Regions from separate parts of the Variovorax sp. AB1(2024) genome, predicted to be linked through region 1. Evidence: predicted binding sites of a transcription regulator. Region 1 holds the regulator's gene; each other region holds the start of a gene.

Region 1 (2,261 bases):
CCCGCCACCGCCATCGCGCCGTCGGCGATGAACAGCTTGTTGTGCATGCGGCGGTTCACGCGGCTGAAGTCGAACAGCGAAGCCGCGAAGCGCCTGACCAGGCTGCTGCGCCCTGCCGGGAACGGGTTGAACAGCCGCAGCTCTACATTCGGCGTGGCGGCAAAGCCGAGCAGCAGTTCGTCTTCGCCCGATGTGTAGAGGTCGTCCATGAGCACCCGCACGCGCACGCCGCGCAGGGCGGCGTCGCGCAGGGTGCGCAGCAGGTAGCGGCCGGTCTCGTCGTTCTCGATCTGGTAGTACTGCACGTCCAGCGTGCGCTGGGCGCGGCGCGCCAGCTCGATGCGGGTGGCGAAGGCGAAGTCGCCGCCGGGCATCAGGCGAAAGCCGCTCAGGTCGGGGTCGGGCTGGGCCGCCATCGCGAGCTTGCCGAGCGCGGTGTCGGGCGACACGGCCATGGCCTTGGTGGGCGGGCGCGGCGCCTCGTCGGGCAGGGTGGCGCAGCCGCTGAACAGCAGCACGGCCAGCAAAGCGATCACCCAATGGCCCCAGCGCGACATCGGGAGACGGCTCATCGAAGGCTTTCTACAGGGCCTTGCGCAGGTTGGCGGGCGCAATGCGCAAGGCTTCGCGGTACTTGGCCACGGTGCGGCGCGCGCACTCGATGCCCTGCTCCTTCAGCATCTCGGAGATCTGGCTGTCCGACAGCGGCTTCTTGATGCTCTCGGAGCTCACGAACTGCTTGATCAGCGCGCGCACCGCCGTGCTCGACGCATTGCCGCCGGTCTCGGTGCCCAGCGCCGAGCCGAAGAAATACTTCAGCTCGACCGTGCCGAACGGCGTGGCCATGTACTTGGCGGTGGTCACGCGCGAGATGGTGGATTCGTGCAGGCCCAGTTCGTCCGCAATTTCGCGCAGCACCAGCGGGCGCATGGCCAGCTCGCCGTGCACGAAGTAGCTCTTCTGGCGCTCGACGATGGCGTTGCTCACGCGCAGGATGGTGTCGAAGCGCTGCTGGATGTTCTTGATGAACCAGCGCGCCTCCTGCAGCCGCTGCGACAGCGCCTGGCTGCCCTCGCCCTTGTGCGACTTGAGCGCGCCGGCATAGATGTCGTGCACGCGCAGGCGCGGCATGACCTCGGGATTCAGCATGACGCGGAACTTGACGTTGGTGCCGCGTCCGGTCTTGGTGACGATCACGTCGGGAATGACGATGTTGCGCTCGACGTCGACGAAACGGCGCCCCGGCTTGGGCTCCAGCCGCGCAATGACCTGCAGCGCCGAGCGCACCAGCTCTTCGCTGCTGCGGGTGAGCGTGGCCAGGCGCTTGAAGTCGCGCCGCGCGAGCAGTTCCATCGGCTGCTTGCAGATGGCGATCGCGGTCTTGTAGACCTGTGCCTGCTCTTCGTCTTCGTCGTCGTCCTCGGCGGCCAGCGCGCGCAGCTGGATGCTCAGGCATTCGCCGAGGTCGCGCGCCCCCACGCCCACCGGCTCCAGGCTCTGCAGCAGGCCGAGCGCCACCTGGAAGTGGTGCACCAGGTCGTCGAACTGGTCGTTGTCGTCGCCGGCCAGGCCCGAGGCCAGCGCAGGCAGGGAGTCTTCGAGGTAGCCGTCGTCGTTGAGCGACTCGATCAGGAAGCGCAGCGCGGCGCTGTCGTTCTCGCTCAGGCGCAGGCTCAGCGCCTGGCGGTGCAGGAACGACTGCAGCGATTCCTGGCTGCGCGCGAGTTCGGTGGCGTCGGCGCGTTCGTCGTCGCCCAGGTTGTTCTGGCGCGCGGGAGCGTCGCTGCCCCACTCGCTGTCGTCGGGCGCCATGTCGACGGTGCCGTCGCCTTCCCAGTCGGGCTCGCGCTCGGCGATCTCGGCGGCGGGGCCGTCGGAGTCGGCCGTGGTGGTGGTGGCGGTCTCGGTCGAGGCGGTGGAGGTGCTGGCGGGCGGCGGGGTGAAGTCGCTCTCGCCGTCGCCGCCGTCACTGCCGTCATCGCGCGCAGCGGGGGCGTCGGCGGTGTCGAGCCCGAACTCCTCGCGCGCCGCTTCTTCCGCGGTGCGCTCGAGGAAGGGGTTCTCGTCGAGCATCTGCTCCACTTCCTGGCTCAGTTCGAGCGTGGAGAGTTGGAGCAGCCTGATCGACTGCTGCAGCTGGGGCGTCAACGCCAAGTGCTGCGAGACGCGAAGGGACAGCCCTTGCTTCATGTGGAGAACCCGACCCTTCCTTACATACGGAAGTGTTCGCCTAGGTACACCCTGCGTACCTCGGCGTTGTC
Region 2 (2,261 bases), 3.2 Mb from region 1:
GCGAACAGCACGCCCACCGCCACGAAGCTGAGCCAGAAGCCGGCCTGCATCAGCGCCCATGGGTCGAGCGCCACCACCACCGCCGCGGTCAGCAGCCACACATGCGGCCAGGGCCAGCGCCGCCCGGTGAGCCGCAGCGTGGCGACCGTCGCGAGCATCCACACCGTGCGCTGCGACGGCACGCCCCAGCCGCTGAAGAGCGCATAGAGCCCCGCCAGCAACACGCCGCCGACCAGCGCGGCCTGCTGCGCGGGCAGGCCCAGCATCAGGCGCGGGCAGCGCCGCCACAGCCAGCCAACGACATGGGCCGCCAGCCACGCGAACATCGTGACGTGGAGGCCCGAGATCGACATGAGATGCGCCACGCCGGTGGCACGGAACACATCCCAGCCCGCGCGGTCGATGGCCTGCTGGTCGCCCGTGACCAGCGCCGCGATCACGCCGGCCCGCGCGCGGTCGGGCACGCGCTCGAAGATCGCGTCGCGCACGGCTTCGCGCGCACGCTCGACCGGATGCCGCCAGGTGACGGCGATGCGCTTCGGCGCGGCATCTCGCGCACCGGTGCGCACATAGCCATTGGCCTGGATGCCCTGCTCCCAGGCCCACAGCTCCCCGTCGAAGCCGAAGGGATTGACGTTGCCGTGCGGCGCCTTGAGGCGCACGGCAAGCAGCCATCGCTCGCCGGCGTGCACGGAAGCGACCGGGCTCGCGGACGCGGCCTTGCCGGCGGATGAGCGCCCCCACAGCCCCGTGTTCTCCGCATACCAGCCGAGGGAGACGTGGCCCGGAACCGGCAATGGCTCGTCGACGGACGCATCGGCCCAGCGTGCGGACTCCACATCGAGCCGAAACCGCGTCCCGGCTTCGTTGCGTTGCGGCATCTCCGCGACCACGCCCGTGACCACGAGGTCGCGCCCTTCGAGCGCCGGTGCCAGCGCGCCGCCCGCGTAGACCACCGCGCGCCAGCCCGCCAGCCCCGCCCCGGCCATGGCTCCGCAAAGCAGTGCGAGCACCATGGCCGGCAGGCGCCGTTCGATGAAAAAAGGCCGGCGCCATCGCCCGAGACCCGCCACGGCCGCCAGCAGCAAGACGGCATAGACCCATGCGGGCCAGAGCGACGGCTGCTGCAATTGCAGGGCCGCGCCCAGCAGCGATCCGCCCAATGCGGCGAAGCCTCGCGACCCGCCCACGGCATTGCCCGACGCGTGAAATCGCGTCATGAAAGAACGTCCGTACACATGATGCAAACCCTCCCCGACTCACGCTCAGTGGCGCGTTAATTGCTAAGCATCTCGGCTAGTATGCGTCTCACCAGAGACATCTTTCCGATGCAATCTGCCAGTACTGCACACAAAAACGCATGTCTATCCACGCCGCTCTACACCACGTCACCCATTACAAATACGACCGCCTGGTGCAGTTGGGCCCTCAGGTCGTGCGCTTGCGTCCCGCGCCGCATTGCCGCAGCAACGTCATCTCGTATTCGCTGCGGGTCGAACCCGCGGAGCACTTCGTCAACTGGATGCAGGACCCGTTCGCCAACTACCAGGCGCGGCTCGTGTTTCCCGAGAAGACACGCGAGTTCAAGGTCACTGTCGACCTCGTGGTCGAAATGGCGGTCTACAACCCCTTCGACTTCTTCCTCGAGCCGCAGGCGGAGAACTTCCCCTTCAAGTACACGGCCTCGCAGGCCGAGGAGCTCGCGCCCTACCTCGTGGCCGACCCGGTCACGCCGCTGCTGGAGGCCTACCTCGACAAGGTCGAGCGCAAGGAACAGCGCACCATCGACTTCCTGGTCGGCATCAACCAGCAGGTGCAGAAAGACGTCAACTACCTGATCCGCATGGAGCCCGGCGTGCAGACGCCGGAAGAAACGCTGGCCAACGGCAGCGGCTCCTGCCGCGACTCGGGCTGGCTGCTGGTTCAACTGCTGCGCCACTGCGGACTGGCCGCGCGCTTCGTCTCGGGTTACCTGATCCAGCTCACCCCCGACGTGAAGGCGCTCGACGGCCCGAGCGGCACCACGGTCGACTTCACCGACCTGCACGCCTGGTGCGAGGTGTTCCTGCCGGGCGCGGGCTGGATCGGCCTCGACGCCACTTCGGGCCTCTTGGCCGGCGAAGGCCACATCCCGCTGGCCTGCACGCCCACGCCATCGAGCGCCGCGCCCATCGAGGGCGGCGTGGACGAATCCGAGGTCGAGTTCGGCCATGAGATGAAGGTCACGCGCATCTACGAATCGCCGCGCGTCACCAAGCCCT
Region 3 (2,261 bases), 3.6 Mb from region 1:
ACACGCGCATTCGGTCTTATCGTCGTCGGCGACGAGATCCTCTCCGGCAAGCGGGCCGACAAGCACATGGCCAAGGTCATCGAGCTGCTCGCAGCACGCGGCCTGCAGCTCAGCTGGACCGAGTACGTGGGCGACGAGCCCGCGCGCATCACCGCCGCGCTGGAGCGGGCCTTTGCCTCCGGCGACATCGTCTTCTCGACCGGCGGCATCGGCGCCACGCCCGACGACCACACCCGCCAGTGCGCGGCCAAGGCCCTGGGCGTGCCGCTCGCGCTGCACCCCGAGGCCGAACTGCTGATCCGCGAGCGCATGCAGGACACCGCGCGCGAGCAGGGCGTGCCCTACGAGCCCGACCGCGCCGACAACGTGCACCGGCTCAACATGGGCGTGTTCCCGCAGGGCGCCACGCTCATCCTCAATCCGTACAACAAGATCCCCGGCTTCAGCGTCGGCGACGTGCATTTCGTGCCGGGCTTCCCGGTCATGGCCTGGCCGATGATCGAGTCCGTGCTCGACGCCCGCTATGCCGAGCTGTTCACCCGCAACGCGGTCGCCGAGAAGTCGGTGATCGTTTTCGGTGCCATGGAAGCCACCCTGACACCGCTGATGCAGGCCATCGAAGACACGCACGCCGGCGTCAAGGTGTTCAGCCTGCCCAGCGTCGACCACCCCCAGTACGGGCGGCACATCGAGCTGGGCGTCAAGGGCGACCCTGCCCGGCTCGATGCCGCCTATGCCCAGCTGATCGAAGGCCTGCACACCTTTGATGCCAAGCTGGGCCCTGAATTGGTGCGTTAATTCTTATTGCACCAATGTGGTGATATTTCTTGGCCATTTGTGGTTCGCTTTGGTGAACAAGGCCTCATCCAGAGAGGTGACAATGGCACAGAAACTGCATCCCTCGTCCCTGTATTCCTAACCACCATCCAACTCCAGGAGAAACTGATGGCAAAGACCGTCGCCGATGTACTCAAGCTCGTCAAGGAAAACGAGGTCAAGTTCGTCGACTTCCGCTTCACCGACACCCGCGGCAAAGAGCAGCACGTGACCGTGCCGGTCTCGGCTTTCGATGAAGACAAATTCACCTCGGGCCACGCATTCGACGGCTCGTCCATCGCCGGCTGGAAGGGTATCGAAGCCTCGGACATGCAGCTCATGCCCGACCCCAACACCGCCAACATCGACCCCTTCTTCGAAGAAACGACGCTGATCCTGACCTGCGACGTGATCGACCCCGCCGACGGCAAGGCCTACGAGCGCGATCCGCGTTCGCTCGCCAAGCGCGCCGAGGCGTACATGAAGGCCTCGGGCCTGGGCGACACCGCCTTCTTCGGTCCGGAACCCGAATTCTTCGTGTTCGACGGCGTCCGCTGGAAGAACGACATGTCGGGCTGCTTCGTGAAGATCGAGTCCGAAGAAGCCTCGTGGAACACCGACAAGGAATACGAGCACGGCAACACCGGCCACCGTCCCGCGGTCAAGGGCGGCTACTTCCCGGTTCCCCCGGTCGACAGCTTCCAGGACATGCGCTCGGAAATGTGCCTGGTGCTCGAATCGCTCGGCATCCCGGTCGAAGTGCATCACCATGAAGTGGCCAACGCCGGCCAGATGGAACTCGGCACCAAGTTCAGCACGCTCGTGCAGCGCGCCGACTGGGTCCAGCTGCAGAAGTACGTGATCCACAACGTGGCCCACGCCTACGGCAAGACCGCCACCTTCATGCCCAAGCCCATCGTCGGCGACAACGGCTCCGGCATGCACGTGCACCAGTCGGTCTGGAAGGACGGCAAGAACCTGTTCGCAGGCGACGGCTACGCAGGCCTGTCGGACTTCGCGCTGCACTACATCGGCGGCATCATCAAGCACGCCCGTGCCCTGAACGCCATCACGAACCCCGGCACCAACAGCTACAAGCGCCTGGTGCCCGGCTTCGAAGCCCCGGTGAAGCTGGCCTACTCGGCCAAGAACCGCTCGGCCTCGATCCGCATCCCGTTCGTGGCCAACCCGAAGGGCCGCCGCGTCGAAGCGCGCTTCCCCGATCCGCTGATGAACCCGTACCTGGGCTTCGCCGCGCTGCTGATGGCCGGCCTGGACGGCGTGGAAAACAAGATCCACCCGGGCGAAGCCGCCAGCAAGGACCTGTACCACCTGCCGCCGGAAGAAGACGCGCTGATCCCGACCGTCTGCCACAGCCTCGACCAGGCCCTGGAATACCTGGACAAGGACCGTGCGTTCCTGACCAAGGGCGGCGTGTTCACCGA

The links. Region 1 encodes sigma-54, which starts transcription at its own class of promoters, with help from an activator protein. Its sites were predicted from a motif close to TGGCANGNAANCTGCTTT; they were not measured.
Region 2: WIX39_RS21710 (DUF2126 domain-containing protein) is a predicted target of sigma-54. The motif match lies at 1,270-1,287, and genes of this name have one in related genera.
Region 3: glnA (type I glutamate--ammonia ligase) is a predicted target of sigma-54. The motif match lies at 882-899, and genes of this name have one in related genera.

The regions. Positions count from the first base shown of each region.
Region 1 is NZ_JBBHKP020000001.1:1,461,702-1,463,962, reverse strand. Features, by position in the region: gene WIX39_RS06985 (phospholipase D family protein) at 1-572, opposite strand, end outside; gene WIX39_RS06980 (RNA polymerase factor sigma-54) at 583-2,190, opposite strand; gene lptB (LPS export ABC transporter ATP-binding protein) at 2,211-2,261, opposite strand, start outside.
Region 2 is NZ_JBBHKP020000001.1:4,664,516-4,666,776, forward strand. Features, by position in the region: gene WIX39_RS21705 (DNA internalization-related competence protein ComEC/Rec2) at 1-1,220, opposite strand, end outside; gene WIX39_RS21710 (DUF2126 domain-containing protein) at 1,361-2,261, shown strand, end outside.
Region 3 is NZ_JBBHKP020000001.1:5,041,625-5,043,885, reverse strand. Features, by position in the region: gene WIX39_RS23620 (competence/damage-inducible protein A) at 1-798, shown strand, start outside; gene WIX39_RS23625 (EI24 domain-containing protein) at 1-1, shown strand, start outside; gene glnA (type I glutamate--ammonia ligase) at 946-2,261, shown strand, end outside.